DNA from 2 places in the Mycobacterium spongiae genome. Region 1 is predicted to be linked to the other one. Evidence: riboswitches for the same ligand, from Rfam matches in the RefSeq annotation. Region 1 holds a riboswitch; the other holds the start of a gene.
The links. A riboswitch is a leader RNA that binds a small molecule or an ion and turns the genes downstream of it on or off. The one in region 1 is predicted to bind glycine.
Positions count from the first base shown of each region.

Region 2: linked by a shared signal. The riboswitch ahead of gcvP (aminomethyl-transferring glycine dehydrogenase) and the one ahead of glyA (serine hydroxymethyltransferase) in region 1 are both predicted to bind glycine.

Region 1 covers NZ_CP046600.1:226,109-233,325, forward strand. Annotated here, with positions in the region: gene F6B93_RS00900 (SDR family NAD(P)-dependent oxidoreductase) at 1-818, shown strand, start outside; gene F6B93_RS00905 (FAD-binding protein) at 850-2,460, opposite strand; gene F6B93_RS00910 (L-serine ammonia-lyase) at 2,561-3,946, opposite strand; gene glyA (serine hydroxymethyltransferase) at 3,943-5,220, opposite strand; glycine riboswitch at 5,584-5,673, opposite strand; gene F6B93_RS00920 (aromatic ring-hydroxylating oxygenase subunit alpha) at 5,790-7,133, opposite strand; gene F6B93_RS00925 (N-acyl-D-amino-acid deacylase family protein) at 7,144-7,217, opposite strand, start outside.
Region 2 covers NZ_CP046600.1:2,758,704-2,765,920, reverse strand. Annotated here, with positions in the region: gene pstS (phosphate ABC transporter substrate-binding protein PstS) at 1-1,042, shown strand, start outside; gene gcvP (aminomethyl-transferring glycine dehydrogenase) at 1,083-3,932, opposite strand; glycine riboswitch at 4,156-4,254, opposite strand; gene F6B93_RS11200 (MerR family transcriptional regulator) at 4,349-4,981, opposite strand; gene F6B93_RS11195 (bifunctional nuclease family protein) at 5,276-5,770, opposite strand; gene ftsR (transcriptional regulator FtsR) at 5,897-6,640, opposite strand; gene garA (glycogen accumulation regulator GarA) at 6,637-7,104, opposite strand.

The DNA of each region.
Region 1 (7,217 bases):
CCGCGCTTGCTGCCCGAGGTGCGCACGTTGTGCTGGCCGTGCGCAATCTCGACAAAGGTAAGCAGGCTGGGGCACGCATCACCGCGGCCATCCCGGGCGCTGAGGTGGAGATCCAGGAGCTCGACTTGAGCTCCCTCGAGTCCGTGCGTTCCGCTGCCGCGCAGCTGCGGTCGGATCACGAGCGCATCGACCTGCTGATCAACAACGCCGGCGTGATGTACACGCCGAAGTCGAACACCGCGGATGGCTTCGAGATGCAGTTCGGTACCAATCACGTGGGTCACTTTGCGTTGACCGGGCTGCTGCTGGATCGGTTGCTGCCAGTCGCTGGATCCCGAGTGGTCACGGTCAGCAGCATCGGACACCGCATTCGTGCAGCCATTCACTTCGACGATCTTCACTGGGAGCGCAGTTACAGCCGGGTCGGCGCCTACGGCCAGTCCAAGCTCGCCAATCTGCTGTTCACCTACGAGCTGCAGCGCCGGCTGGCCGCGGGCGGCACCACAATCGCGGTTGCCGCGCACCCGGGCGGTTCCAACACCGAACTGGCCCGCAATCTGCCCAGGATGCTCGCCGCGGCTGCCCCGGTGCTAGGGCGATTGATGCAAAGCGCCGAGTTGGGCGCCTTACCCACCTTGCGCGCCGCCACCGACCCGGCCGTGAGTGGCGGACAGTACTTTGGACCCGACGGCTTCGGCGAGGTTCGGGGCCATCCGAAAGTCGTGGCATCCAGCGCCCAGTCGCACGACACCGACCTGCAGCGACGACTGTGGGCGGTCTCTGAGGAACTTACCGGGGTGAGCTATCCGGTCGGTTGACGCCGGTTGGATCACAAGCGAGCCGGTTGGATCACAACGAGTCGGTGGCGGCATGTGCCCCGGCGCGGCGACCGGCGAACACGCAATCGGCGATCGAGAGTCCGCTGACGTAGGAGTTGGAGCAGATTCCGATTGCGGTGCGTCCAGCACTGAACAAGCCTGGAATCCGAGCGCCGGATTCGTTGACGACCGCGCCGGTGCCTTCATCGACTTGTACGCCACCGAGGGTAAGCATCGGTGTGGGGTTGAGCAGGCTGGGCCGAACCGAAATGTTCAGCAAGGTGTACGGGGGCTGGGTTATCCGACGGACAAATTCGGCGGGTTTTCCGGCAGGGTCCGCTGCCCCAGCATCGACGGCGTTGTTGTGCGCCTCGACCGTGGCCACCAGGCCATCAGGATCGATACCAGCCGCCTGCGCAACCCCGGGTATCGTCTGGGCTTTGACCGAGTCGGCCAGCATCAGCGCCGCGGATTGGGCGCGCTGAAACCACAACGGCTGCTTGATCATCTGCCGCCGAGCTTCTCGCATCAACGCGGCATCGGCGAGCAGCCATCCGGTGCCGTCGTGGTCTTTGACCAATGCTTGCCCCACGGCCGCGCCGTATCGACTCTCGTCGATGACTCGGTTGCCGTCCCCATCGACGATGATGGCGCTGATGAATGCGCTCGGCGGGGTGATGAAGCGCCATGCCGAAACGTTGTCCATGCGGTCGGTGACGGCTCCTACGCTTTGTGCCAGCGCGATGCCGCTTCCATCGTCGCCAGTGGTACCCAATTGAAGTCCGGTCCGGTACCTCGGGGCGTAGCGTTCGATCCACTCGGTGTTGCCGATGAAACCGCCAGCGCAGATGATCACTGCCCGCCGCGCGGAGATCCGGACCGGTTGGGCGTAGCGTCGCTCGAGCATCCTGAGGCGGCGCTCTAGCTGGCGGCGCAGCGGGGGGTAGTAGATGCCGGGCTTGGTTGACACCGCTGCCAGCGCCGCATAGATGCGCTGTATGCGCTGTGGCGCGTAGTGCATCGTCATCGCCTCCACTCCGGTGACTCGACCGGAGGGGTCCTGGACCAGCTTGGTTGCGGTGGTCTGAGGGTAGAGCTGAACGCCGAGGCCGAGCGCAGAGTTGGCCAGCGGCTGGTACAGCTTCTTACCGGAGGTGCCTTTTCCCTTGACCCGATGTCCACGTTGGACGGGCGGGGTGTGGGAGCGGAACGCGCCGGCGTTCTCGCTGCCCGAGTGATACAGGTAGTAGTGATTGTTCGGAAATGATGTCTTGTACGGACACAGGCTGGGGTCGAACGGCACGCCGTAGCTGGACAGCCAGTCGATCATTTCGGGGCTGCCGCCGACGAACGATTCCAGAGTCTGTTGGCTGACTGCGTCGCCCACCTCCAGGCGCAGGTAGGTCAGCATTTGCTCGAAGCTGTCCTCCACACCGGCCTGTCGTTGAACTGCCGTGCCGCCACCCGCGTAGATGATCCCGCCGGATATCGCTGTCGCACCACCACCATTCGCCCGATCGAGCGCGACGACCTCGGCTCCGCGTTCGCGTGCGGCAAGGGCCGCGCATGCGCCCGCAGCGCCAAAACCGATCACCACTACGTCGGCGGATTCGGCGAAGTGCGCCGACCTGTCGTGAGTCATGCCAACACCCCAATCCGGGTTGGTCTCCTGCGGGCGTGACTGTAACAGGTGTCCACGTGTCGAACGTGGCTGCGCCGGCCGGACGACATCCGATAGCCGGTCAGCACTCGATGATGTTGACCGCGACGTTGATCGCGAGACCTCCAGTGGCGGTTTCTTTGTACTTGGTATGCATGTCGGCGCCGGTGGTGCGCATGGTGTCGATGACCTGATCGAGGGTGACGCGGTGGATACCATCCCCGCGCATTGCCATTCGCGCCGCGTTGATGGCTTTGCCCGCGGAAATCGCGTTGCGTTCGATGCACGGGATCTGCACCAGCCCCGCGATGGGGTCGCACGTCAGCCCCAGGCTGTGTTCCATGGCAATTTCGGCGGCGTTCTCGACCTGCTGTGGTGTGCCGCCGAGGATCTCAGCTAATCCGGCAGCGGCCATGGCGGCCGCGGAGCCGACTTCGCCCTGACAGCCGACCTCGGCGCCCGAGATCGATGCTCGCTCCTTGAACAGGGATCCGATGGCACCTGCGGTGAGCAGGAATCGGACCGCCACGTCGTCGGGGTCTGCGGCGCCGGCCGGCGTGTAGTGCGTGGCATAGTGCAGCACGGCCGGCACGATGCCGGCGGCGCCGTTGGTGGGCGCGGTGACGATGCGGCCACCGGAGGCATTCTCCTCATTGACCGCCAGCGCCACCAGATTGACCCAATCCTCCGCGAATTCCGGTTTGCGGTGCGGGTCTTCGGTGTTCAACCGCTCATACCAGACCTTTGCCCGGCGCCGCACGGCGAGGCTGCCCGGAAGCAACCCGTCGCGGGTGATGCTGCGTTGTTCGCACTCGACCATCACGTCGCGCAGGTGCAGCAGCCCGCTCCGGACCTCGTATTCGGCGCGGCCGCTTGCTTCGTTGCGCAGTGCCACCTCGCTAATCGAGACGTCGAGCCGATCACAGATGTCGAGCAGCTCCTGAGCGGACCGATAGGGGAGGTCAAAGGAGCACGATCGCTCGTCGCCGGTCTGGCTGGACTGTTCGGTGACGACGAAACCTCCGCCGACAGAGAAGTACGTCTCGATAGCCAACGTGTCGCCGCTGGAGGTACTGGCAGAAAGCGTCATCCCGTTGGGATGCGTGGGCAGCACGACGTCCGGGTGCAACTCGATATCGCCCTCGGTCAACTCCACCGGAATAATGCCGTCGATCAGGGTCATGCCGGAGCTGGCGATCTCGGCGAGACGGCGCTCCTTGTGCTCGGTGGTAATCGTTTCCGGCCGGCAGCCTTCTAACCCCAGCAAGACCGCCGACATGGTCCCGTGGCCGGCGCCGGTGGCAGCCAGCGAGCCGAACAGTTCCACCCGCACCGCGCAGACCTGTTCTGTTTGTCCGCGATCACGCAAGCCGGCGACGAACTGATTTGCCGCGCGCATCGGCCCCACGGTGTGGGAACTGGATGGTCCGATGCCGACTGTAAAGAGGTCAAAAACACTGATGGTCATGTCCGGCTCAGCTCCGGGTAGAGCGGGTACTGGGCGGCCAGCTGTTGGACCTGCGCGCGCAGCGAACCCAGCTGGTCGTCGTCGGTGGCCGTCAGCGCCGTCGCGATGAGATCGGCCACGGTGCGGAAGTCGCTGTCGGAGAAGCCGCGTGACGCGAGCGCGGCGGTGCCGATTCGCAGCCCCGAGGTCACCATCGGGGGCCGGGGGTCGAACGGCACCGCGTTGCGGTTGACGGTGATATCGACCGCGGCCAACCGGTCTTCGGCCTGCTGGCCGTCGAGTTCGGCGTTGCGCAGGTCGACCAGGACCAGATGCACATCCGTGCCCCCCGTCAGCACCGTGATGCCCCGCGCGGCGACGTCGGGCTGGTTCAGCCGGTCGGCGACGATGCGCGCGCCGTCGAGGCAACGTTGTTGTCGTTGCGCGAATTCCGGTTCTGCGGCCATCTTGAATGCGGTGGCTTTGGCGGCGATGACATGCTCGAGTGGCCCACCCTGCTGCCCGGGGAACACCGCGGAGTTGATTTTCTTGGCGATGGCGGCGTCGTTGGACAAGATGATGCCGCCGCGCGGCCCGCCCAGTGTCTTGTGCGTGGTCGAGGTGACGACGTGGGCGTGCGGCACAGGGCTGGGGTGCAACCCAGTGGCGACCAGGCCGGCGAAGTGTGCCATGTCGACCATCAGCACGGCGTCCACTTCGTCGGCGATGGCGCGGAACCGGGCGAAGTCCAGGTGGCGAGGGTAGGCCGACCAGCCGGCGATGATCATCGCGGGCCGGTGTTGACGGGCGGCTTCGGCAACAGCGTCCATGTCGATGAGGTAGTCCGATTGCGACACCTCGTAGGCAGCGACCTTGTACAGCTTGCCGGAGAAGTTGATGCGCATCCCGTGGGTGAGATGACCGCCGTGGGCCAACGACAATCCCAGAATGGTGTCGCCGGGCGTTATCAGGGCGTGCATGGTGGCGGCGTTTGCGGTGGCGCCCGAATGTGGTTGGACGTTGGCGTATTCGGCGCCGAAGAGGGCTTTGACGCGGTCGATGGCCAGCTGTTCGACACCATCGACGTATTCGCAGCCGCCGTAGTAGCGCCGGCCCGGGTAGCCCTCGGCGTACTTGTTGGTCAAGACGGATCCCTGGGCCTGCATCACCGACAGCGGTGCATAGTTCTCCGAAGCGATCATCTCCAGACCGGTTTCCTGGCGGCGCAGCTCGCTATCGATCAGGGCCGCGATGTCGGGATCGAAGGTGGCTAGGGCTTGATTCAGGGTGTTCATCGGTTCATTCCGTTCTGGCGGGCGTGCACGTCGGCGATCACCGGTCGGCGGGTGTGGCGCAGCCGCGCCGGGGTGGTCTGCGGGCAGGCCGGTGATCGGCTGGATTGGACTGCGGGCGGCTTGGTCGATCGTTCGATCGCGCGGTGACGCCCCGCCCGACCAAATCGGGCGAGAGTGTCGATCAGGGGGTAGAAGGTCAGCAACAAGGGGCAACTCCGTTCCATTAGCCCGGCGGCGCCGGGCTGGTTGCTCCCTCCCCGCTCTGTCCTGAAACCTGAGAGTCTGTGGCGTCGCACTACGGCGACGTCGTACACCTTCGGTCGGGGATGGTCGAACGTGACCGTCCCTTGTCTCCAGAGTTGCCTCGGCGGTGCGGTACTGGGGCCTGAGAGATTCCCGGGGAGGAGTTTGCTCCTACGGCGCCTCGAATCGAGGTTCTCCCGCATCGCGTCAGTGGCTGGTCGTGCTATTCGATTGTGATCGGCTGTGAATTTACCCACAGACCGGCCACCTTGTCACGCCCGTTCTTTGTCGTAGTGACGTCGATCACGGGAGGATGGCGCCGCCGGTCATCCGCGCGGAGTCGGGTAGGTCTCGGGCAGGTCGAGGTAGCGCTCGAGGTTTCGGTGCATGTTGATCACGCGCCGCTCCTCGGCGGAGAGCACAAGATGGGAGAAGCCCGGCTGACGCAGGCCGCGCTGCACCCCCGGGAGTACCCGGATGTCCTGAGACAGCACTACGCCGGGTTCGGCGGCCGCGGCGTCCACGCGGACATCAGTTGGCTTGTTGTGCGGCGCGCCCGGCGGCAGCCGCGTCATCAGGAACAACACCAGCTCGCCGTGATCGGGGTCCGGTCCGGGACGGGAGCACATGATCGTCAGGTGGTCCGCGTTGGCAAGCAGGGTCATGTTGGGGAAGACGTTGTATTGGTGCAACCGGGTAATCCGATCGGTATCGGCCCAGCCAAGATCGACGCCGCGACCCGCGGCAAATTCCCGGGTGCGTGCCGCGATCATGTCAGCAACCGTCTGGCCGGCCTGCCGTTCGTCGGCGGGGAACGGAGCACCCTTGTTCGCGCCCATGAGCGCGCCTTGGGTGTCGACGTAAGCGTTCCACACCTCTTCATCGGTCAGGGTGCCGTTGAATCGTGGGCTCGGCACTCCGTAGGGCTGATCGGACTTACCGGTGTGTCCCCAAATCTGTTGTGGTGCATGAATATCGTCGACGCAGCGCAGCAGCTCGGGATGCAACGTAGCGATATGGTAGGTCTCGCTGTAGCCGTCGGCGATCGTCTTCCAGTTGGCGTCGACAGCAACGGTGAGTGTGGCATAGCAACGGAATTCGTCCAGATTGCACCAAGCGATGTCGTCGGGCACTGCCTCCAGGTACTCGATCAACGGCATCGCGTTGACGTCGAGATTGACGAATACCAGCCCCGCCCAGGTCTCGACTCTGACTGGGAACAGCGGGAAGTCGGACAACCGCAGCGAACCGAAGCCCTTGCGGTTCGGCACCCGCTTGAGTGTGCCGGCCAAGTCCCAGGTCCACCCGTGATAGCCGCACTTGAGCTCGTGCAGTCCCGAACCCGAGCCCACGCACAGTGAGTTGCCGCGATGGCGGCACACATTCTGGAATGCCCGCAGCCCGCCGTCTGGAGAATCGGGGTCATCGCGCACGATCACCACCCCGTAGGGGCCGCACCGGTACTCGAAGTAGTCACCCGATGCAGCGACGTGGTCGACCGTGCAGGCGATCTGCCACACCTTCGGCCACATCCGTTCGATCTCGAGCGCGGCGAACTGCGGACAGTAGTAGCGGTCGGCCGGTATCAGGGTGGGGCACGGCGGCGGGGTGCCGATGGCGTCCTCGTCGTGGGTGGGTAGCCGATGGCCAGGGCTGGGAGAATCGCTCATCGGCGGGTTCCTAGCGCGCTCCGCGCACCAGACGCCCGGGACGTGCCCGGGTGTCGACGTCGTCGCGGCGAGTGAGGGTTCCGC
Region 2 (7,217 bases), 2.5 Mb from region 1:
CAGCGACAACAAGGCAAGCGAACCAAGTGTGTCGACGGGCGCTTTGTCGGCGAGTGTGAGTTGCGGCGGAACGAAGACGCTCACCGCCAGCGGGTCGACGGCCCAGGCCAACGCGATGGTTCGGTTCGTCGAAGCCTTCGAGCACGCTTGTGCGGGGCATAGGCTGAATTACACGGCCAACGGGTCGGGCGCCGGCATCGCCGACTTCACGGGCAACACGACCGATTTTGGTGGCTCGGACTCGCCGTTGATCCCGGAGGAGTACGCCGCTGCCCAGCAGCGCTGCGGTTCGCCGGCGTGGAACCTGCCGGTGGTGTTCGGACCGGTCGCCATTACCTACAACGTCGACGGCGTGACCGCATTGACCCTCGACGGTCGCACGGCCGCGAAGATCTTCAACGGTGGCATTACCACCTGGAACGATCCTGCGATCCAGGCGTTGAATTCCGGTGTCACCTTGCCCGCTGATCCCATTCGTGTCGTGTTCCGTAGCGATCTGTCCGGGACCACGGATAACTTCCAGCGATACCTCGACACCGCTGGCGACGGTGCGTGGGGTAAGGGCGCCGGAAAGACGTTCAGCGGCGGTGTCGGCTCCGGCGCCTTGGGCAACGCCGGCGCCGCCTCGGCTGTCAAAGGCACCCCGGGATCGATCAGCTACACCGAATGGTCCTTCGCCCAGCAAGAACAGCTGGACATGGCCAAGATCATCACGTCAGCGGGTCCGGATCCGGTGACGATCAGCACCGAGTCGGTGGCGAAGACGATTGCCTCGGCGGGGATCATCAACAAAGGCAACGACCTCGTCCTCGACACCATCTCGTTCTACCGGCCAAGCGAGTCCGGCTCCTACCCGATCGTGCTCGCGGTCTATGAGATTGTGTGCTCGAAGTATCCAGATCCCGAGGTCGGCGCGGCGGTAAAGGCCTTCCTGCAAAGCACCATCGGCGCAGGCCAGGATGGTTTGGCGGAGCACGGGTATGTGCCTATTCCGGAGTCGTTCAATTCGCGTTTGTCGACCGCGGTGAACGCAATCTCGTGATCAACCTCCGGCGTGGTAGGTCCCTGGGCCAGGCGATAACTCAGGCGAAAGCCTCCAACGGCGGGCACGAGCAAATCAGGTTGCGATCGCCGTGGGCGCCGTCGATGCGACGCACAGCGGGCCAGACCTTGGGCCGAAACGCTGCGCCGAGCGGGTAAGCGGCCTCCTCACGGGTGTAGGCGTGATTCCAGTCGGAGACCACCAGGCATTCGGCGGTGTGCGGAGCACCGCGCAGCGGATTGTCGTCTGCGGGCCATTGCCCCGAGCCGACTCGATCGATCTCGGCACGGATGCCGATCATGGCATCGCAGAAGGCGTCCACCTCGGCCAGGCTTTCGCTCTCGGTGGGCTCGACCATCAGCGTGCCGGCAACCGGGAAGCTCATGGTTGGAGCATGAAATCCGTAATCCGCTAGACGTTTCGCGACGTCGTCGACGGTCACACCGGTCGACTTCGTGATACCGCGCAGATCCAGGATGCATTCGTGGGCGACCATGCCATTCTCGCCCGTGTAGAGCACCGGGAAGTACTCGTCGAGGCGACGCGCGATGTAGTTCGCCGACGTAATCGCGGTCAACGATGCCTTCCGCAGCCCTTCAGCGCCCATCATCCGCAGGTAGGCCCAGGTGATCGGCAGAATTGACGCCGACCCATACGGTGCCGAAGCCACCGGATGACCGTGCGGCAGTTCCGGAGCAAACGGGTGCCCCGGCAGGAACGGGGCCAAATGCGAGCGCACCCCGATCGGTCCGACGCCGGGCCCGCCACCACCGTGCGGAATGCAGAACGTCTTGTGCAGGTTCAGGTGGCTGACGTCGCCGCCGAACTTGCCCGGCCGGGCCAGTCCGACCAACGCGTTGAGGTTGGCACCATCGACGTATACCTGGCCGCCGGCGTCGTGCACCGCGGCGCAGATGTCGGCGATGTCGTGCTCGTATACCCCGTGAGTGGACGGGTAGGTGATCATCAAGGCAGAAAGCCGGTCGCGGTGTTGGTCGACTTTGGCGCGCAGCTCGTCGAGATCGACATCGCCGTTGTCATGGCAGCCCACCACGACCACCCGCATCCCAGCCAACGCCGCCGAAGCCGCGTTGGTGCCATGGGCGCTCGACGGGATCAGGCAAACATCCCGGTGCGGTTCGCCCCGGCTGGCGTGATACTCGTGGATCGCCAACAAGCCGGCGTACTCGCCCTGCGATCCGGCGTTGGGTTGCACCGAAACCGCGTCGTACCCAGTGAGCAGAACCAACCAGCTCTCCAGATCAGCAATGAGCTTGCGCAGTCCCGGAGTGTCAGCTGCCGGCGCGAAAGGATGCTGACTCGCGAATTCCGGCCACGTAATCGACTCCATCTCCGCGGCGGCGTTCAGCTTCATCGTGCACGAGCCAAGCGGAATCATGCTGCGGTCCAACGCAATATCTTTGTCTGCGAGCGCACGAAGGTAGCGCATCATCGACGTCTCGGTGCGGTATTGCGTAAACGCGGGGTGCGTCAGGAACTCCGATGTGCGCGTTGCGATATCCGGGCCCTCGAAGCTGTCGGGAGCCGGTGTCGCCGCAAATGCCGACAGGACGGCCGCAACGTGGTCGTCGGTGGTCGTTTCGTCGCAGGCGACGCCAATGTGGTCGTCATCGACGCGCCACACATTGATGCCGCGTTCTTTGGCGGCGGCCTGAACGTGCAGTGCCCGGCCGGGCACCCTGGCGAGTACGGTGTCGAAAAACGCCGAGTGCACCACCTCGACGCCGGCGCTGGCCAGACCGGCCGCCACGTTACGTGCGTGGGAATGCACCTGCCGCGCGATAGCAGTCAGACCGTCGGCGCCGTGGTAGCTGGCGTACATCGCGGCCATCACCGCCAGCAGCGCCTGCGCGGTACAGATGTTGCTGGTGGCCTTGTCGCGGCGGATGTGCTGCTCGCGAGTCTGCAGCGCCAAGCGGTACGCGCTCGTGCCGTCGCTGTCGACGGATATACCGACCAGGCGGCCGGGAAGCTGGCGGGCATGCTTGTCGTGCACCGCCAAATATCCAGCGTGCGGGCCGCCGAATCCCATTGGGACACCGAACCGTTGCGTGGTGCCGAACGCGACATCGGCGCCGATCTCGCCGGGCGGCGTCAGCAAGGTCAGCGCCAACAAGTCCGCCCCGATGGCAACCAGTGCGCCGCGGTCGTGGGCCTGCTCCACCAGCGCCGACCAGTCCGTGATGCGGCCGCTGGCGCCGGGTAGCTGCGTGATGACACCGAAAAACTCGCCGGCGGGCAGACCCTCGCGCAGGTCGGCCGTGACGATCTCGATGCCCAGCGGCTGGGCGCGAGTAGCCAACACTGCCGCCGTCTGGGTGAACAGGTCGGCGTCGACCGCCAGCCGGTTCGCCGAGCCCCGAGCCGCGCGGTGCATCAATGTCATGGCTTCGGCGGCCGCGGTGCCCTCGTCGAGCATCGATGCGTTTGCGATCTCGAAGCCGGTGAGATCACTGACCATGGTTTGGAAATTCAGCAGCGCTTCCAACCGACCTTGACTGATCTCGGGTTGATAGGGGGTGTAGGCCGTGTACCAGCCCGGGTTCTCCAACACGTTGCGCACCAGCACGGCGGGGGTAATCGTGTCGTAGTAGCCCTGCCCGATCATCGACGCCGCAACGGTGTTGGCGTCGGCCAGCTCCCGCAGCTCGGCCAAGGCTTCGGCTTCGCTAGCGGCCGGCGGGAGCCCGTCGAGCCCCGGGGCGGCGCCGGTGGCGGTGAGGGTATCGAGGATGCCCGCCGGGACTGCCTTGGCTGCCAGGTCATCAAGCGAGTCGACGCCGATGACCGCGAGCATGGTTGCGATGGCCCGGCTGTCAAGGCCGATGTGGCGGTCTTGGAAGCTCGGCTGGCTGGGGGTCGTGTTCAGTTCGGGCACTCCGGACTCCTGAGGTTGGGTGGAGCCGCAACGTCCTCGGGATTCGGGCGGCCCGCCGTGTCGCCGAGTTTGACGTTGTGGTCCTCTCCCTCTGTCGTCCACCCGAGTCGGGCGCCTGAGAGATTCGACAACCGGTTCACCGCAACGGAATACGGCTGCCTTTCCCCATGGGCGGGTGAACCGACGGATCGGCTCACCGCTTTCCAGAGGCATCGGGGCCCGCGCGGTCCGGGGTGCCTGAGAGGTTGACGGAGAGGTGTTGCTCCTTCGGCGTCCGTAACTGGCGGTCACGGAACTCTCCCGCACGTGGGCGATGCGCATCCGAGTTTACCCGGATTACCTGGGCGGAGACTAATCGAGGTGGGCGAGTCCGTCCGGCCGGCACGGTGACCGTACGCGGCACGCCGCTAGCCGATCTTGCGGTCGCGATTCTTGCGTCGGGAAGCGAGTTCGTCTTCCGGTGTCGCGATCGACTCGCCGCCGTCAGCGCGCTCCCCGCGGAAGTCGGCGATAACGCCGGTCAGCTCACGCATCGCGCCGGACACAGCGATGCCGAAGACTCCCTGTCCACCCTGCAGCAGGTCGACAACTTCCTCGGCCGACGTGCACTCGTAGACGGTTGTGCCGTCGGAGAACAAAGTGATGTTGGCCAGATCCTCGACGCCGCGCTGACGCAGGTGATCGACGGCGACCCGGATGTTGTGCAGCGAGATACCGGTATCGAGCAATCGTTTGACGATCTTGAGAACCAGGATGTCCTTGAAGGAGTAGAGCCGCTGACTGCCGGAGCCTGCGGCACTGCGGATCGACGGGACCACCAGCGATGTGCGTGCCCAGTAGTCCAGCTGGCGGTAGGTGATTCCGGCGATCTGGCACGCGCTCGGTCCGCGGTAGCCGACCAGCTCATCGGGAACGGAGTCGTCAGGGAAGAGTCCCGGCTGCATCGGCTGGCTCGATGGGGTGACGCCGTGGGGGCCGGTGGCAGCGGAATCGGGGTGGTCAGCAAGGTCCAGCTGGTCTTGGCGTGGCTGCTCGCTCACGTTGCTTCCTCTCGCCGATCGCGCGCTTGTCACTGGCTGCCCCGACTGCCATGTTTGCTCGGGCCCGAGTGCTAGAAGCATACGCTGTTCGATGCTGCCGGTTAACCATCACGTCGTGATCAAAGTATGGCGGTCGCTGGGATCGGGCGGCGCTAAGCGGCAGGCGTGTCGACATCGCAGTCTGAGATGAGACGTATCCGTGACGTTGCTGGCCTACCGCAAAAAGCCCAGGCGACGCTCGCAAAAGGCGCGGTGGCACCGACGTGGGCCGCCCCGCAACTGCACCGCCCGCCGTTAGGTGGCCTTGAAATCGTCGGGCGACACGCTGTCGAGGAACTCCTTGAATTTCTCCACCTCGTCCTCGCGAACGGCGCTGTTGGATTCCTCGTCGCCCTCGTCCGGGATCAACAGGCCGGCTTGGGCAAGCACAGCCTCCTCGACATAGATCGGCACACCGACCCGCAGCGCGATCGCCACCGAGTCCGACGGCCGCGCGGACACCTTGACATCGCGATCAAAGATCAGATCCGCATAGAACGTGCCTTCCTGCAGATCGACAATGCGCACCTCTTTAAGCGAATGCCCCAGTGCCGCAATGAGATCCCGAATGAGATCATGGGTCAACGGACGTGGCGGTTCGACGCCCTGCTGCTCCAGGGCAATCGCGGCCGCCTCCGACTGGCCTATCCAGATCGGCAGGTACCGGTCACCGTTGGCTTCGCGCAGTAACAGCACCGGCTGGTTCTGCGGTTGCTCGACGCGAATGCCGACAACACGAACTTCACTCATCTGCGTCTGCCCTCCGCACATGCGCACATGCCACCGTGTCCCACTCCCACTCGGCACGACGACGCGGTGAACACCATGCGTTTGCTCACGTTGTCGAACACCAAGCTGTCGAGGAAAGTCTAGTCCTCAGCGATGCAGAACGTCGCGAACGGCGGCCTTGATCAACGAGGTGTGCAAAGTGATGGCAAGCGCGGCCACCTCCCGTGCCAAGTCGTCAGCACGGTCACGGGCGCCGGCCTTGCCCGCTTTGACCAACGGGCCCGCAATCTGGGCGATCAGGTCGGACTGGCGGTCCGCCGCGGAGCGGAAAGCCCGTAGATGTCGTGGTTCTACACCGTAGTCAGCCAGTGCCCGTGCACATTGCAGAATCACCACGGCATGTTCGTCGAAGAACCCCCCTGGTCCGGTAGTGATCACCCCGGCCTTGAGCAAGGCCGTAAGCAGGTCGTCGTCCACTCCGGAGCGTTCCAGCAGATCCTCTCGACTGAGCCGGACGCTGGTGGGCGACACCGCCGCAGTGTCGGATCTGGTGTCATCGGCCTCGGTGTCGCCCACCGACACCAATCGCGGCATGCCGTAGGACGAACCGAACGGCGGCAGTTCCCCGTCCGGCTGGGCGTCCAGCTGTGCTCGAATCACCTTCAGTGGCAGATAGTGATCGCGCTGGGCGGTGAGGATGAAGCGCAGCCGTGCGCAGTCGTACGCGGCGAATCTGCGGTATCCCGATGCGGCCCGCTGTGGCGTCACCAACCCCTCGGCCTCCAGGAAACGAATCTTGGAGATGGTGACATCCGGAAAATCCGGTCGTAGCAAGTCCAAGACCGCCCCGATCGACATCCCGGCCAGCGCGGGGCCATCGGGTGCGCTCACTGGCTTCCGGTGCCCCCGTCGTCGCCGCCCTGCTTGGGACCGGTCAAGAACACCAAGCGGAACTTGCCGATCTGGACTTCGTCGCCGTTGGCCAGCACCGCCGAATCCACGGGCTCACGGTTGACGTAGGTGCCATTGAGGCTCCCGACGTCGACCACGCTGAATTCGTTATTCTCCAATCTGAATTCGGCGTGGCGACGGCTCACCGTAACGTCGTCGAGAAAAATATCGCTGTCGGGATGGCGGCCAGCTGACGTGATCGCCTGGTCGAGCAGGAAGCGAGATCCGGCGTTGGGCCCGCGTTTGACGACCAGCAACGCCGAACCCGCTGGGAGCCCTTCCACACCGGAGACTGCGCTTTCCGAGCCCGCCTGTGCAGGGGCGTCCAGCTCGCTGAGGAAGTCCGCGCGGAAGACGGAGGTCGTCTCCACGGTGACTTCGTTCGAGGTCTGGTCCTTCTCCATATCCGTCACCCGCTGCTCCTCACTGACCGCTGTGGCGTTGTCTGACCGCGCCGCTCGCCGGATTCTCCTACGATTTGCTGCCTATTATTGCCCAACTGCCTTCGGTCCTAGTT